One region of the Nakamurella sp. A5-74 genome, then DNA from elsewhere that is predicted to be linked to it. Evidence: riboswitches for the same ligand, from Rfam matches in the RefSeq annotation. Region 1 holds a riboswitch; each other region holds the start of a gene.
What was found. A riboswitch is a leader RNA that binds a small molecule or an ion and turns the genes downstream of it on or off. The one in region 1 is predicted to bind S-adenosylmethionine.
Positions count from the first base shown of each region.

Region 2: it holds a riboswitch for S-adenosylmethionine, as region 1 does, so the genes downstream of both, ABLG96_RS17120 (bifunctional o-acetylhomoserine/o-acetylserine sulfhydrylase) here and metB (cystathionine gamma-synthase) in region 1, are expected to answer to the same signal.
Region 3: it holds a riboswitch for S-adenosylmethionine, as region 1 does, so the genes downstream of both, ABLG96_RS08685 (putative leader peptide) here and metB (cystathionine gamma-synthase) in region 1, are expected to answer to the same signal.

Region 1 is NZ_CP159218.1:908,919-914,410, reverse strand. Features, by position in the region: gene ABLG96_RS04140 (FCD domain-containing protein) at 1-557, opposite strand, end outside; gene ABLG96_RS04135 (hypothetical protein) at 816-1,019, shown strand; gene ddaH (dimethylargininase) at 1,323-2,096, opposite strand; SAM riboswitch class I at 2,180-2,299, shown strand; gene metB (cystathionine gamma-synthase) at 2,410-3,684, shown strand; gene ABLG96_RS04120 (DNA polymerase III subunit gamma and tau) at 3,761-5,492, opposite strand, start outside.
Region 2 is NZ_CP159218.1:3,730,739-3,736,230, forward strand. Features, by position in the region: gene ABLG96_RS17115 (homoserine O-acetyltransferase) at 1-499, opposite strand, end outside; gene ABLG96_RS17120 (bifunctional o-acetylhomoserine/o-acetylserine sulfhydrylase) at 559-1,872, opposite strand; SAM riboswitch class IV at 2,112-2,226, opposite strand; gene ABLG96_RS17125 (bifunctional 4-hydroxy-2-oxoglutarate aldolase/2-dehydro-3-deoxy-phosphogluconate aldolase) at 2,578-3,195, opposite strand; gene ABLG96_RS17130 (sugar kinase) at 3,242-4,219, opposite strand; gene ABLG96_RS17135 (Gfo/Idh/MocA family oxidoreductase) at 4,331-5,377, shown strand; gene ABLG96_RS17140 (MazG family protein) at 5,395-5,492, opposite strand, start outside.
Region 3 is NZ_CP159218.1:1,882,244-1,887,735, reverse strand. Features, by position in the region: gene ABLG96_RS08705 (transporter substrate-binding domain-containing protein) at 1-943, opposite strand, end outside; gene ABLG96_RS08700 (ABC transporter substrate-binding protein) at 943-2,010, opposite strand; gene ABLG96_RS08695 (amino acid ABC transporter ATP-binding protein) at 2,145-2,930, opposite strand; gene ABLG96_RS08690 (amino acid ABC transporter permease) at 2,927-3,901, opposite strand; gene ABLG96_RS08685 (putative leader peptide) at 4,192-4,266, opposite strand; SAM riboswitch class IV at 4,354-4,468, opposite strand; gene ABLG96_RS08680 (MBL fold metallo-hydrolase) at 4,566-5,492, shown strand, end outside.

The sequences.
Region 1 (5,492 bases):
TACGCCGTCATCAGGCCCAGCAACATGGTGTTACCGAGGGCCGCGAACATCAGGCGGTGGAATTCCTCGTCCTCACGTGTGAACGGCCGTCCCGCCTCTGCCTCGGAGATCATCCGGCCTGCCAGGTCACGAAGGCGGGCAAGATCCAGGGGTGTCATCTTGTCGACAGCCTGCGGGAGCAGCGTGGTCTCCAGGGTCTGCCTCAGTTCGAGGAAGTCGGCCAGCGCCGACGAACCGCCCGCACCGAGAACGCCCCCGATCTGTTCGCCGAACGTCGTCCCGTCGAAGCCACGCCAGACTCGACGCGCTCCCTGTCGGGCGTCGATCGCACCGAACGCCTCCAGCACGCGGAGACCTTCACGGATCTGCGGGCGTCCGACAGCCAATGCAGCGGAGAGCTCGGATTCGCTGGGAATGATGCCGCCGAGACCGATGCGTTGATCACGCAGCGTGCGCAGGATTCGCAGATGGGCGGGGACCGGGTTCTCGGTCGAGGCCTTGTCGGAAACCAGAGAATCGTCTGTCTTGTCGGACAAGCTAGCCACCATTTCCTTCATTCAAGCGGGCAGGCGAGGTGGGAAATTCCTCTGAGCACGAAACCTAGAGCGGCCGCCGAGCTATGGTCAAGCAGTTCTTTGTGTACTTGTAGGACATGTCCGCGACAAACAGGACGGGGTGTCAGGCCGGGCGACGGCGTTGGGGTCGGTCACCCTGGCCGATCACCATCGGATCTGGGAGCGACCGCGACGGGTCGCACGGTGGGTGCTCGGGCCACCCGAGGAACCGGCTTCGCCCCACCAGACCGCTGGCATGTGGTGGACCCGATCCATTCCCGCGACGACCTGCGCGTCGACATCCAGGCGCTCGGCTGGATGTCAGGTGGTCGCTACCGCCTGCTCACCGACGACATCGCCTCGACCGCGCTGTACTACCTGGACCGACCCACTTCGGCCCACCCCGCGCTGCCGAGCAACGACGACCTCGAGGTGACGGGCGCACCGATGGATCCCCTCACCTGAGCTGTCCTGACGGGATCTCGACGCGCTCGTTCCTCGCTTGCTCGATCACCGGAGAGTTCGATGACCGAGCGAACGAACGAGTCGAGATGTGTTGCCCGAGAACCGATCACGTCACGTCGGGATCTCGACGCGCTCGTTCCTCGCTTGCTCGGTCACCGGTGATCTCGGTGATCGAGCTGGGTCCACGCCGAGCGTCAGCGGGGTGGGGATGAGACGCGATCCGTTGCGCGAGAACCGATCACGTCACGTCGGGATCTCGACGCGCCCGTTCCGCGGCCCCGATCTCTGGCTGGTACTGCGAGGTCACAAGGAAGGGACGGCCTCTCGGATCCGGACGCTGAGGCAAGTCACGCACCCCTCGAGCTTGGTGAACTCGCCGATGTCCACCTCGGTCACGTCGATCCCCCGATCCCGCAGCAGCGCGGCGGATTCGGGGGCGTCGGAGCTCATCACGATCGCGTTCTCACCGATCACCACCACGTGGGAGCCACCCTCCTCCGGCATGGCGAGGAAGGTCGGATAGCGCTCGACCTCGTCCACCAGCGGCAGGTACCCGATGATCGTGCCGTCGGGCAGCGCGGTCACCGCGCTCTTGAGATGGAGCGCCTTCGTCAACGGGATCGCCACCACCGTCCATCCCCGCGGAGTGAGCCACTGGGTCAGCTGATCTGCGGCAGCCTGGTTCGTCGATGCGGTGAGCCCCACGTAGACGGTCCGTCCGACCTTGAGCACGTCACCGCCGTCCATCGCCGCCGGATCCTCCAGCCGCAACAGCGGGATTCCCAGCGATTCGACAACCGTTGCGGTGTCACGGATCTCCGGGTGGCGCTGCGGCCGGTTCGGGTTGGTGAGCACCGCGACGTCACCGAACATCACCACCGTGTCCTCGACGAACACCGAGTCCGGCAGCGCGTCGTCCGGCGGGACCTCGACGATCTGCCACCCCGACTGCTGCAGTACGGCGACATAGGCGGCCCATTGCCGGAGCGCCAGCTCCAGGTCGATCGGGGAGCGTTCGATGAACGTCACCATGCCGTCGGCGAGAGAGGTGGCAGGACGGCGCACCAGAGCGATCATCCGGGCAGCCTACGACGCGACCGGAGACCCGATTCCGGCGGCGGGTTGTCAGGATCGGGATCGGGGGTTATCGTCGGAAGCGCAATCCATCAAGACCGGCAGAGGGACAGGCCCGATGAAGCCGGGGCAGCCTCTCGTGGAGCAATCCACGAGAAAGGTGCCAAATCCTGCGGAGCTGTTTCTCGGGCCCCGGAAGATGGAGCGTGACGACGGGCCCTTCGGTGGCGTTCCGCCCTCACGTGAACCTCTCTCCGGCGTTCGCCGAAACTTCCCTCAGCAGGTTGGCAAGCCTGACTCCTGGGAAAGGCACGACATGACGCAGCAGGACTCCCCCGCCGCCTGTTCCGACACTCCTCGAGCCGTCTCGCAGCTGACGCGAGGCTTGCGCACCGGCATCGACTCGGACCCGGCGCAGGGCGCGATCATCCCGCCCCTCTACCTGTCGAGCAACTTCTCCTTCGCCGGTTTCGACGAGCCGCGCCAGTACGACTACACCCGCAGCGGCAACCCCACCCGGGACGTGCTCGCCGAGGCGCTGAGCACCCTCGAGGGTGGCGCCGGTGCCAGCATCACCTCGACCGGGATGAGCGCCATCACCTTGTGTGTCAACGCACTGCTGTGTCCCGGCGACACGATCGTCATCCCGCACGACTGCTACGGCGGAACCTGGCGACTGTTCGACACCCTCTCCTCGCGCGGCCAGTTCGAGTTGGTGACCGTCGATTTCGGCGACCAGGACGCGGTCAATGCGGCGCTCGAGGCCGGCCCGACGGTGGTCTGGTTGGAGACGCCGTCGAACCCGCTGCTGCGGGTCACCGACATCGAGCTGGTGACCAGGGCTGCGCATGCGGTCGGCGCCCTCGTCGTGGCCGACAACACCTTCCTGTCGCCGATCCTGCAGCGGCCCTTCGAGTTCGGGGTCGACCTCGTCGTGCATTCGACGACCAAGTACATCAACGGCCACAGCGACGTCGTGGGTGGCGCCGTGATCGCGAGGACCGGTGAGCTGGCCGAGCAGATCGCCTACTGGAGCAACGTGCTGGGCCTGTCCGGCAGCCCCTTCGACAGTTACCTGACGGTGCGTGGGCTGCGAACGCTGCACACCCGCATCCGGGCGCACCAGGAGAACGCGACGGCGATCGTCAATGCCATCGCGGCGCACCCCGCGGTGGGCTGCGTGTACTACCCCGGCCTCACCTCGCACCCGGGCCACGAGATCGCCGCCAAGCAGCAGGACGGGTTCGGCGCGATGTTCTCGATCGATCTGGCCGGTGGCGAGACGGCCGTCCGCGCCTTCCTGCAGGGCCTGCGGTGCTTCTCACTGGCCGAGTCGCTCGGCGGTACAGAGAGTCTCGTGGCCCACCCCGCCACCATGACCCATGCGTCGATGAGCGCCGAAGCGCGCGCGGTGGCAGGCATCGGTGCGGGTCTGCTGCGACTGTCGGTCGGGATCGAGCTGGCCCAGGATCTGGTGGCCGATGTGCTGGACGGCCTCGACCGGGCGCTCGCGGCAACCTGTCCGACCGGACCCACAGAGATCGCCGAGGAGCTGCCGGCCCCGGGACGGGTCCTCGCCCGGGTGAGCTGACGGGCAACGGAACGCACGTCCGCGTTTCCGACACGCGCAGGACGAGACCGGCCCCCGACGGGGCCGGTCTCGTCGTTCAGGGGGAGCGGTCGGGATCCCACTTCTTGCCACCGAGCTCGGAGGCGAGCAGCGTCATCGCAGCTTCCTCCGGGTCGTGGACAGAGGCTGGGGATGCAGCGGCGGCGGGATCTCCGTAGTCGTCGGGGATCTCGTCCTCGAACGCCGGATCATCCGGGTCCGGAGGCGCCTCGGGCATCGGCCAGTCGTCGGCGGCGGGGACCGCCTGTGCACGGCTTGAGCCGTTCGAGCGAGGGGCCGCACGCTGCGGTTCCTGGCTCCGGGCCGGAGTGGCCGGACGTGGCGCTGCCGCGCTGGACGGCCGGGAGTCGGGTCGCTGGCCGTTCGCAGCCTGCTGGTCCGAGCTGCAGTCGATCGCCCAGTCGACTCCCAGCACCTGGTGCAGAGCCGCGCGCAACGGCTCGGCGTTACCCGTCTCGACCACCCGCCTGGCCATCCCGGCGGTGGGCATCGACAACTTCAGGGTGCGCCCTTCGACTCCCGCGACGGTCGCCGACTCGAGCAGGATCTGGGTGGCCCGGCGGCGGCGCTGGACGTCCTTCAACACGTCCTGCCAGACCCGCCGGACATCCACGACGCCGATCTCGGCGCCACCGGCCCGCCGTGGCCCGCCCTCGGGGGGCGCTGCCGCGGGCTGCCGGTCCCGGTCGGCCTCGGCCGATCGGTCTCCGGGGTGCTCCGGCGTCGGGCGCTGCGGCTTCGCCGTCGGGGGCTGCCCGGTCTCCGAAGGTTCCGCGGCCGGACGGTCGACCGCAGGGGCGGCCTGCCGGGCGGCCGGCGGCTGAGCTGCCGGAAGTTGCGCCGCTTGAGGTCGGTCTTCTGCAGATTGTGCTGCGGCAGGCTGTGCTGTTGGACGCTGATCTGCCGTGGGCCCTGCTGCCGGAGGCTTTGGCCGGCCCTGCTGGGCACTCAGAGTCGGTCGCTGTGGCAGTCCCAGCGAGGAGGCCGCTCTCGCGGGCGGCCCTGCAGGTTCGGGAGCGGATGCCGAACCCGGCTGCCCAGCCCGCTGCGATGTGGACGGCGCACCGTCCGCGGGTGGGGAGGGCTCGCGTTCAGAGGGCATAGGTCCCGGCGTGGCCTCGGGTCGGGGGGAGGCCGGTCCGGACGCGGAGGTTCCCGCGTCTCCCGGCGCCGAGTGCGACTCGGACGTCGCCGGGATCACGGCTGCCCGGGCAGCCGGGGTGGCCGCCGGCACGCGACGCACCGCAGCAGGTTCGGATGGCGCGGCAGTGGGTTCAGGACGCGCGGCAGCCGGGTCAGGACGCACGGCAGCGGGTTCAGGACGCACAGCAGCAACTGCGGGCCGCGCGGCCGCGGGTTCGGCGGCGCCGGTTCCGGGGGCAGCCGCGATGTCCATCCGCCGCTCCACCCGCTCCAGACGCTGCAGGAAAGCGGCATCATCGTCCGCGGCGTGCGGCAACAGCATCCGGGCACACATCAGCTCGAGCACCAGGCGGGGAGCGGTGGTGCCGCGCATGTCGACCAGACCCGTGTGCACCACGTCCGCGAGCCGGCTCAGGGTGCCGGCGCCGATCTTGTCGGCCTGCGCGGTCATCGAGGCGAGCTCGTCGTCCGGCGCGTCGATCAGCCCGCGTGGTCCCGCATCCGGCACGGCCTTGAGCAGAATCAGATCCCGGAGGCGTTGCAGCAGATCGGCCGCGAACCGACGCGGATCGTGGCCGGCCTCGACCACCTTGTCGACAACCCCGAACACGGTGGCGGCGTCGGCG
Region 2 (5,492 bases), 1.9 Mb from region 1:
CGATGACGGCGGCGAAGGAAGCGATGCCGAGGTGGTCGGCGAGCGCCGCCTCTGCGGCCACCTGGTCGCGCGGGGTAATGCGCGGAAACCGGGAGCCCCAGGGCCGGCCGTCCGGGGCGGACGATGAGGGACCGGTGCTGCCGCGGCAGCCGCCGAGCACGTTCGCGGCCACCACGAAGTGCCGCGCCGGATCCAGCGGTGCACCCGGACCGATGAGCCCGTCCCACCACCCGGGCGTCGGCTGGTCGGGACCGGCCGGACCGACGACGTGGGCATCGCCGGTCAGGGCATGCACGACGAGGACCGCGTTGTCGCCGGCTGCGTTGAGCGTTCCCCACGTCTCGTATGCGAGGGAGACGTCGAGCTCGGTGCCGGACTCGGTGACCAGCGCTCCCACCCGAGCCACGGCTCTGAACCCGGGCTCGGTGCCGTGCACGAGGCGCGACAGCGCCGCGGGATCACGTGACGTGCTCCCGCGACGCTGCTGCACATGAGTCATGAGTCCTCTTCTGTCCCAGTACTTCTCGTGCCCTGCTCCTTCGACGCCCGCCTCGACGGTCAGTCGATGCCCTTGGACGCGATGAAGCCCTGCTCCAGGTCGGCCAGGATGTCGTCGATGTGCTCGATGCCCACCGACAACCGCACCAGGCCGGGAGTGACGCCGGTCGAGCGCTGCTCGTCCTCGGAGAGCTGGCTGTGGGTGGTCGCCGCGGGGTGGATCGCCAGCGACCGGACGTCGCCGATGTTCGCGACCAACGAGTGCAGCTGCAGGCCGTCGACGAACCGCTGCCCTGCTTCGGCACCACCGGCCACCTCGAAGGCGAGCACCGCGCCGGGACCCTTCGGCGTGTACTTCTGTGCCAGCTCGTGCCACGGGCTGGACGCCAGACCCGCGTAGTTGACGCTCAGCACGTCGTCCCTGGCCTCGAGCCACTCGGCAACCGCCTTGGCATTGCTGACGTGCCGCTCGATCCGCAGCGACAACGTCTCCAGCCCCTGGGCGATGAGGAAGGCGTTGAAGGGCGAGATCGCCGCGCCCAGGTCGCGCAGCAGTTGGACGCGGGCCTTGAGGATGAACGCCAGATTCGCTCCGAGCGCGGAACCGACACCGAGATCGCGGGCGTAGACCAGACCGTGGTAGCTCGGGTCGGGGGTGTTGTAATTCGGGAACTTCTCCGGATCGACCCCGAAATCGAACTTCCCCGAATCGACGATCACGCCGCCGATGGCGGTGCCGTGTCCGCCCAGGTACTTGGTCGCCGAGTGCACGATGATGTCGGCACCGAACTCGAAGGGCCGCAACAGGTACGGGGTGGCGATGGTGTTGTCGACGATCAGCGGGACACCGGCTTCGTGGGCCACTGCCGACACCTTTTCGATGTCGAGCACGTCCTGCTTCGGGTTCGAGATGGTCTCGGCGAAGAAAGCCTTGGTGTTCGGCCTGACGGCTGCCCGCCACGATTCCGGATCATCGGGGTTCGCGACGAAGTCGACGGTGATCCCGAGCTTGGGAAGCGTGTAGTGGAACAGGTTGTACGTGCCGCCGTAGAGGCTCGGCGAGGAGACGATGTGGTCACCGGCCTCGGCGACGTTGAGGATCGCGATGGTCTCGGCCGACTGACCCGACGCGACGACGAGCGCACCGACACCCCCTTCGAGATCGGCGATCCGGTTCTCCACCACCTCGGTGGTCGGGTTGTTGAGCCGGGTGTAGATCGGACCGAACTCACTGAGCGCGAAGCGGCCCGCAGCCTGTGCGGTGTTCTCGAAGACGAACGACGTGGTCTGGTAGATGGGCAGGGCGCGGGCGCCGGTCTGGCTGTCCGGGCTCTGGCCGGCATGGATCTGGCGGGTTTCGAACGACCAACTCATGGTGTGTGCTCCTGGAGGGTGCCCGGGATCGACCCGGGTGGATACGGGATGGTGCGGGAGAAGCGGTGCAGCGCAGGGGATTCTGCGCGCTCCGTTGGTGAAGGGGCTGCGATCTCGGCCTGACCGGGTGTCACTCCGGGCCGGCGGCGAATCAGACCGTCGCGCTCGCCGTCACCGGCTACACATTTCCTGGCACACAGTGCGCTCCTTCGAGCATCCAAGGGCCAGTCGATGGAGGAGGCCCACGCTTGCCGAACGCCGGACGGCATTCAGCCCGGTCATCACCCGGGGCACCCCATCGCGGAGAAGGGTTGCCGTCCAGCGAGCCGGGGCTTGACGCTGGCACTCATGACCTGGCGCCGAGTGTAACGGCTGGGGTTCCGCCATGCCAGAGGAGGGTTGCACGGCGGTGCCGCGGAGGAGGCCGCCGCTCCGCAGGCTTCGCTCGGTCGCGCCGGTTCGCAGGCTCACCGGCGCGTCCATCGCTGCAGAGGGCTACGCAGCGTCCTCCTCCGCGACCCCACCCCCCAGCGACCGAGAACGGAACCAGCCGAGATCCCGACGGGGAGAACACGAGGGTCCCGACTGCATCCTCGGGTCGCTTGTCCTGAGCGAAAAAGGAGTCGAACGCACCGCCGATCGAGCGAGCGAAGAACGAGTGAGTCGAGATCCCGCCAGATCGACGACAGGTCTCGCCGAGAGGAGTCAGAAGGCTGCCAGAGTGCGCAGCAGGTCGGCGACGCGTGAGGCGGACTCCTCGGGGGTGCCCCTGGTCAGCGCCGAGCCGAGGCCGACCGCGACGGCGCCGGCAGCGATCCAGTCGGCAGCAGTTTCCGGCGTCACTCCCCCGGTCGGGATGATCGGCAACTGGGGCAGCGCGGCACGGACATCGCTGACCCATTTCGGCGAACTCGATGATGCGGGGAACAGCTTCACCGCCGATGCGCCGGCCTCGAGGGCTGCCAACATCTCGGTCGGGGTGTTCGTCCCGATCACGGCCGGAATGCCGTAGCGGTTGGCTGCGGCAATCGTCGCCGGCGAAACGGTCGGCGAGACCAGGTACTGCGCCCCGGCGCGGATCGCGGCTACCGCCGAGTCGCTGTCCAGCACGCTGCCGACCCCGACGACGGCGTCCGGGAAACGCCGCCGGATCTCCGAGATCGCCTGCAGCGCTGCAGGATTGGTCAGGGTGATCTCGACGGACTGCAGTCCGGCGTTGATCAGCGTCGTGGTGGCCGCGACGGCGGACTCCAAGTCAGGGGTGCGGACGATCCCGATCACGCGTTGCGCCACAGCACGTTCCATCATCTGCCAGCCGTACACGCGCATCTCCCTGGTTCGAGTCCGGGTCCGGGACGATCCCGGTGGTTCACCGCAGCACCTGTTCGCGGGCGTTGCCGATGGCTGCCACGAATGCGTCGAGTTCGGGTCCGGTGGGCAGGCCCTCGGTGTCCGACCAGTGCTGCACCGCGAAGGCCGCAGACGCGGCGCCGCGGGTCAGACAACCATCCGGATCCGCACCCGCCAGGTACGCACCCAGGAAGCCGGCCACCAGCGCATCGCCCGCGCCGACCGGGTCGATCACTGCGCGCACCAGACTCGGTCGGGTGAGCTCACCGCCGGCGGTGAAGGCAGTGCAGGTGTGATCGCCATTCTTGACGATCACCACCTCGGCAGCCCCGGCAAGCCACTCCCGCACGACCTCCGCCTGCGGTCTACCCGGTGCCAGGACGTCGATCTCACCGTCCCCGGCGAAGACGATCCGCGCCCGCGACACCAGCGCCGGCAGCACCGTCCGCCAACGGTCGGCGGCGGCCAGTCGCAGGCGCAGGTTCACATCGAAGCTCACCGGGACATCGTCGGCGGCTGCCCGGTCGAGCAACTCGACCACCGCGCCGAGCGCACCGTCGGAGAGCATCGCCGTGATCCCGGTGACGTGCACCAGCGCCGGACGCCGGCGCTCCCAGGCCCGCGCCACATCGGTCGCGGAGACGAGCGAACCCGCCGAGCCCGCCCGGTGGTAGGTCACCGAGATCGCCCCGTGTGCGGACGTGTTGCGGATCAGCATCCCGGTGAACGAGGACTCCTCGACCGCCACGTCGACGACGTCGACCCCTTCGGCGCGCATCCGGCGCAGCACGTACCGCCCCGCGTCGTCGTCCCCGACCCTGCCCACCCAGCAGGCAGGAACTCCCTGGCGGGCCAGCGCTGCCGCGACGTTGCCCTCGGCGCCGCCGATGGTGGAGCGGAACCTCTCGGCCCGGTCGACCGCGTCACCCGGCTCGGCGACCAGGACCCGCATCACCTCGCCGAGTACCAGAACCGGGGCCTGCTGTGCCGCCGTCATCGGAGCCCTTCGCATGTGGTTGCCGTGCTCCCACCGGAGCACCTGCTGCTCGACCTTAGCGATTGCTCCCCCGCCCACATCCCGAGGGCGGCACCACCTACCCTCAGCAGGGTGACCAGCCGCCCGCTCACGTCCCTGCCCACCCCCCGCACACCCGACCCGCAGGACGCGCCGCCGCTGCGCTGGGGGATCGCCGGCACCGGGGGCATCGCGGCCAACATGGTCGGCGCGATGCAGCAGCACTCGCGTCAACAGGTGGTCGCGGTGGCGTCCCGGCAGCAGCAGACCGCAGACGCCTTCGCCGACAATCTCGGGATCGAGCACCGGCACGTGGGGCTGGAGCAGATGTTGGCCGACGACACGGTCGACGCCGTCTACATCGCCTCACCGCACTCCGAGCACCACGCCCAGGCGCTGGCGGCGGTCGCCGCGGGCAAGCACATCCTGGTCGAGAAGGCCTTCACCCGGAACGCCGCAGAAGCCCGCGAAGTGGTGGCCGCGGCACGCGAGCAGTCGGTGACGGCATTGGAAGCGATGTGGACCCGGTTCCTGCCGCACATCGACATCCTGCGGCAACTGCTGGCCGACGGCGCGCTCGGTGCGCTCACCACCGTTTCCGCAGACCACGGGCAGTACTTCGACGAGGACCCCGATTTCCGGCTGTTCAACCCCGAACTGGCCGGCGGCGCCCTGTTGGACCTGGGCATCTACCCGATCTCGTTCTCCTCGTTCGTGGCCGGGACGCCGCAGCGGATCCTCGCCTTGGGCGACCGGGCCTTCACCGGCGTGGACGGCCAGGTGTCGATGCTGCTGCAGGGTGAACCCGGGACGGCCCAGAGCGTCATCAACACCAACCTGTTCGCCCGCACCGACACGACAGCGTCGATCGTCGGTCGGCAGGCGCGGGTGTTCCTGGCCAGTGACTTCTACGCCCCGACCACGCTGACCTACCGGCACCGCGACGGCAGCGAGCTGAGCTACGACGGCGGAGCAATCCGCGGGCACCTCGCGCTGGTGCACGAAGCGGCACACCTGGCCCAGCTCGTGGCTGACGGCCGGACCGAATCACCACTGCTGCCGCTGGAGGAGACCATCTCGATCCTGGAGACGATCGACGAGGTCCGCCGTCAGCTCGGGGTGACGCTGCCCGGCGAGTGATCCCGGCCCGGGAGCGCTCAGCCGGCAGAGGATTCGTCGGCAGACGATTCCGCGTCGAGCATCGCGGCCGCATGGCCGCGGGCGATGGCCCTGACCGCTCCCTCGACGTCCGCGC
Region 3 (5,492 bases), 970 kb from region 1:
TCACCAGACCGTTGTCCTTCTTCGTCATCACCGCGACCTTGCCGTCGATCGGGAACGAGGACGAGACGGTGCCGACGATCTCGGTCTGTCCGACCGTGGCGACGTGGTAGGTCGCGGTCGGGTTGGGTCCGAGGTACAGGTCGATCCGCCCGGAGGACAGTGCCAGGTAGTAGTCGGTGGCCGATTGGTAGTACTTGATCTCGACCGGCGCCAGCCCTGCCTTGCGATTCTCTTCGTCCCAGTTCAGGACGATGCCCTCCTGCAACGTTCCGGAGCCGACGGCCACCTTCTTGCCGGCGATGTCGGCGGCACCGTTGACCGTCAGCCCCGATCCCTTCTTCGCCTCGAACGCGTGCAGTCCCAGGCGGTAGGTGTCGAAGTCATACTTCTCCTTGCGCTCCTGCGACACCCCGACGTTGGACACCGCGACCTGATACTCGCCGGAGTCGGTGCCGAGCAAGATGTTCTCCCACGAGGTGACCTGCAGATCCGTTGTCAGACCGAGCTTGTCACCGATCAGGTGAGCGATGTCCACCTCGACCCCGATCGGGGTCGTGTTGTCGTCGGCGGTGAAACCCAGCGGCGGCAGGCCACCTCCTGCGAAACCGCCTGCGACGACGAGCTTCCCGCTCTTGCGAACGTCTTCCGGCAGCAGTGCGACGGCAGCCGGGTCGGCCGCCGCGCTGACCCGGTGTTGGTCCGGTGAGGTGTTGAAGCTCGCCGGAATGCTGACCGCCGCAACGCCGCTGCGGGACGGCTGCGACACCGCAGCCGCGACCGGCGAGACGGCGGAGTTCCCGCTCGGATCGGCGCACCCGGTCAGGATGACGGCCGACGCGACTGCGCCGGCGATCAGCGTACGGCGTCGACGAGCGACGCCACCGAAAACGCTGTGGGAGAGAGTGCTCCCGCGGGCAGGCCTGGACAGGGCGTGGCGACTCATCAGGACTCCGTCTTGGGCAGGCCCGGCGGGTTGATCTCGGACTTCGCCACGGATTCGTTGGTGAGGTTCCAGCGCGCGAGAACTTCGCCGTAGCTACCGTTCTTGATCGTCTCATTGATGGCAGCAGCAAAGGCCGCGGCCAGACCGTTGCCCTCCTTGGTGAGCACGGCGATCTCGCCCTGCAGGCCCGCGCCGGCGCCGGAGAAGGTCCCGGCGATCTCGGTCTCACCGGTCGAGGCGACGTGGAACGCTGCGCTCGGGTTGGGACCGAAGTAGGCGTCCAGCCGACCGGAGGCGATGGCCAGGTAGTAGTCGGAGGCGTTCTGGTAGTACTTGATCGCGATCGGCTCGAGCCCCGCAGCTGTGTTCTCTGCGCTCCAGTCGACCAGGATCTTCTCCTGGTTCGTGCCCGAGCCCACACCCACCGACTTACCGGCGAGATCCTTGGCGCCGGTGACCTTCAGGCCGGATCCGGCCTTCACCTCGACAGCCAGGTTGTCGTTGCGATAGGTGGCGAAGTCGTACTTCTCCTTGCGCTCCTGCGTCACGGTCACGTTGCCGATGAACGCGTCGGCGTTGCCGGCGTCGATGGCCACGAAGTTCTGGGCCCAATCGGCCGACTTGAGCTCCACCTCGAGGCCGAGCACGTCCGCGAACAGGTAAGCGAGATCCACCTCGGAACCGATCACCGTGGCGTCGTCGTCGGCATAGAACCGCAACGGCGGCGTGCTGCCGGCGAATCCGGTGATGACGATGGTGCCTTTCTCGCGGATCGACGCGGGGACGAGTGCGGCGATCGCCGCAACCTCGGGAGTGGTGATCCGGTTCTGGTCAGGGCCCAGGTTGATGGACGGCGCCGCGCCTTCCGCACCCGTCGAGGCTCCGGCAGAGGACGATCCTGCTGCCGAGGTGCCGATCGAGGATACGGGGGCGGACGATCCGGCGGCGGCCGGCTCCGGCTGGGCGGCGGGTTCGACGGCGGTCGAGGTGCCGCAGGCGCCGAGGGTGAACGCGGTCAGCGCGAGGGCGGCGGCGAAACTCTTGCGGTGGCGGGTGAGCCGGAACATGGGGTGTCCTTGGAATGTCGGGGGTCGGGATGTCTGAGTTCCGGAAGTCTGTGGTCGAGAAGTCTGTGGTCGAGAAGTCACTGGTCGAGAAGTCAAGGGATGGAAGGGGATTCGGGAGGTGAGGGGGGAACGCATCACAGCACCTTGGAGATGAAGGCCCGGGTGCGCTCGTGCTGCGGGTTGTCGATCACGGCGGACGGAGTGCCGGACTCGATGATCCGGCCCTCGTCGATGAACACGACGGTGTCGGCCACCTGGCGGGCGAATCCGATCTCGTGGGTGACCACCACGAGGGTCGTACCGCTCCTGGCGAGATCGACGATCACGTCGAGCACCTCGCCGACCAGCTCCGGGTCGAGTGCACTCGTCGGCTCGTCGAAGAGGATCAACTTCGGTTGCAGCGCCAGTGCTCTGGCGATCGCCACCCGCTGCTGCTGACCACCGGACAGGCGGCGCGGATAGTCGTGCGCCTTCTCGCGCACACCGACCCGCTCGAGCAGCTCGAGCGCCAGTGCCTCCACCTCGGAACGTTTGCGCCTTTGGGCGGAGATCGGCGCTTCTACCACGTTCTCCAGGACCGTCAGATGCCCGAAGAGATTGAAGTTCTGGAAGACGAACCCGATCTCCGAACGCTGCTCGAGAATCTCCTTCTCCCGCAGCTCGTACAGCCGGCCACGGCGTGGTTTGTACCCGATGAGCGAACCGTCGACGCTGATCGATCCCGAGTCGAGCTTCTCGAGATGGTTGATCGAACGCAGCAGGGTCGACTTGCCCGACCCCGACGGCCCGAGGATGACCGTCACGGACCCGGCGGGGATGTCCAGGTCGATGCCGCGCAACACTTCCAGATCGCCGAAAGCCTTGTGCACGCTGCGAATCTCGACCATGGGCCTGGTCGACGAGTCGACGGCGGCGGTCATCGGGCATCGCCCGCGGGTGCGACCGGACGGGTACCGGTGCGACTCGGCGGATGGGCGGCTGCTCGCCGTACCCGAGCCCAACCGCGGGTGATCCGCTGCAACGGTGTGGGCGGCAGGGTGCGACTTGCACCCTTGGCATAGTGCCGCTCGACGTAGTACTGCACCACCGACAGGATGGTCGTCAGGATGATGTACCAGACCGTGGCCACCATCAACAGCGGGACGACACGACCGTTGCGGCCGTAGATCACCTGGGCCTGGTAGAACAGCTCGGGGATCGCCATCACCGACACGATGGAGGTGCCCTTGAACAACGAGATCACCTCGTTGGCGGCGTTCGGCAGGATCGAGCGCATCGCCTGCGGCAGTACGATGCGGCGGAACTGCCGTAGACGCGGGATACCCAGTGCTGCAGCGGCTTCCAACTGTCCGGCATCGACAGACACGATCCCGCCGCGGATGATCTCCGCCGCGTACGCGGCCTGGTGCAGCGCCAATCCGAGGACCGCAGCACCGAGCGGGCCGAACAGGTCGTTGGTGTTCACACTGAAGAAGCCCGGCCCGAAGGGCACTCCGAACTGCAGGGTCTGGTACAGGTACGCGATGTTGAACCAGAACAGCAGCTGCACGATCAGTGGGATCGACCGGAACGCCCAGACGTACCCCCACGAGATGACCTGCAGGAAGGGTGATTTCGACAGTCGCATGGCAGCGATCACCACGCCGAGCCCGAATCCGAGGAGCGTGCCGTAGACGGTCAGCTTGATGGTGGTCCACAGCGCGGCCAGGATGGATTCGGCAGCGAAGTACTTGGCGAAGGTCTCCCAGTCCCAGCCGGGATTCGTGGCCAGGCCGTGCACGAACTGGGCGAGCAGCACCAGCACGACGGCCACCCCCACCCACCGCCAGGGATGACGGACCGGCACGACTCGAGGCTCGTCCAGCGACGTGCTCGCTGTCGGGGGGACCACCGCCTTGCTCAAGGACACTGCTGGTGGAGCGGGGGGTGGAGCAGGTGGAGCGGACTCGGCGCCCGGCCGGAGCGCGGGTGGCAGGGTGGGAGAAGTGGTCACGAGGATCCTCGGAAGTGTTGTCTAAAGGACGATCTCCGCTCGATGCGGGTCAATCGTTCTGGCGCGCAGCGCATCTCGATTTGCCTGGAAGGACAGGTCCATCCGACGGTCGGTGCGGCGCTGCGGTGATGGAGATCAGAGGGCGGAGCCTCTACCGGCTGATGGCCCCTGTTCGGTCGGGGGAAACGTCAGCGGGCGGCGAAGGTGCTGCGACACAGTGCGCTGGACAGACGACCGAGATCGACGTGTCGACGCGAGACCATCGGGGTGCGCGGCTGTACCGAGCACACACGTGTCTCGCGGTTCACTCCACTCATTGCTGACCCATCGTCAGAAGCAGCCGGAAAGGCCGCTCGCGCTTGCGGAAACCTTGATCGGGTGCCGCCAGGTCTTCATCCGGAGCACCCCACCGCGGAGGAGGGTTGCCGTCCAGCTAGCCGGAGCTGATCGCTGGAACTCATGACCTGACCGAAGACTAGGACACACGGCCCTGGGGGGCAAGCAGATCGGCACCATCGACACAGTGGCGCACGCCACTTTCCCGCGAAGGCACACTGGATGGATGAGCTCCTCCCCCCGATCCCGGCAGGTCCTGGCTGTCGCCCTCGCCTCCGTCGTGGCGGTCCCCGTCGCCGTCCTGCTCCCCCGTGCCAGGGCCGCCTTCAGAGGGCTGCCGCAGGCGCTCGGCGCATCCACCCGGGCCGTGCTGAGTTCTCTTCCGTCCGACAGCGCCGCCCCGGCTGACGAACGACGCTACGAGTCCGATCACCACAGCGGTCGCAGCTTCCACAACCGGCAGCGCAGCCACACGCTGACCCCTGCCGACGTCCCGCGGCTCCTGCGATCGTTCCGTGGGCGTGGGCCCGTCGGGTCGCCGATCGGTCCGGTCCAGGTCGTCACCCCCGAGATCCGCGACCGCACCCAAGGTCTTGCCGTCACCTGGCTCGGCCACGCGAGTGCGCTGGTGGAGATCGACGGGACCAGGATCCTGTTCGACCCGGTGGTGGAATCACGGGTCTCGCCCTCAGCGCAGATCGGTCCACGGCGACTGCATCGCGCGCCGCTCACCGCGGCCGAGCTCCCAGCCGTCGACGCCGTCGTCATTTCGCACGATCACTACGACCACCTGGAGAGCAGCACGATCCGTGACCTGGCCCAGCGGACCGCGTGCCGGTTCATCGTCCCGCTGGGAATCGGCTCCCACCTCCGCCGGTGGGGCGTTCCCGCCGACCGGATCGACGAGTTGGACTGGGATGCAGCAGTCCGCGTCGGCGGGGTGACGCTCACCTGCACCGAGGCCAGGCATTTCTCGGGCCGCTTCGTGCGCCGCGATGCCACCCTGTGGTCGTCGTGGGCAGTCGCCGGTCCCCGGCACCGGGTGTTCTTCGGAGGCGACACCGGCTACACGCCGTCGTTCGGTCGGACCGGGGCCCTGTTCGGCCCGTTCGACCTGACCATCCTGCCGATCGGCGCGTACCACCCCGCCTGG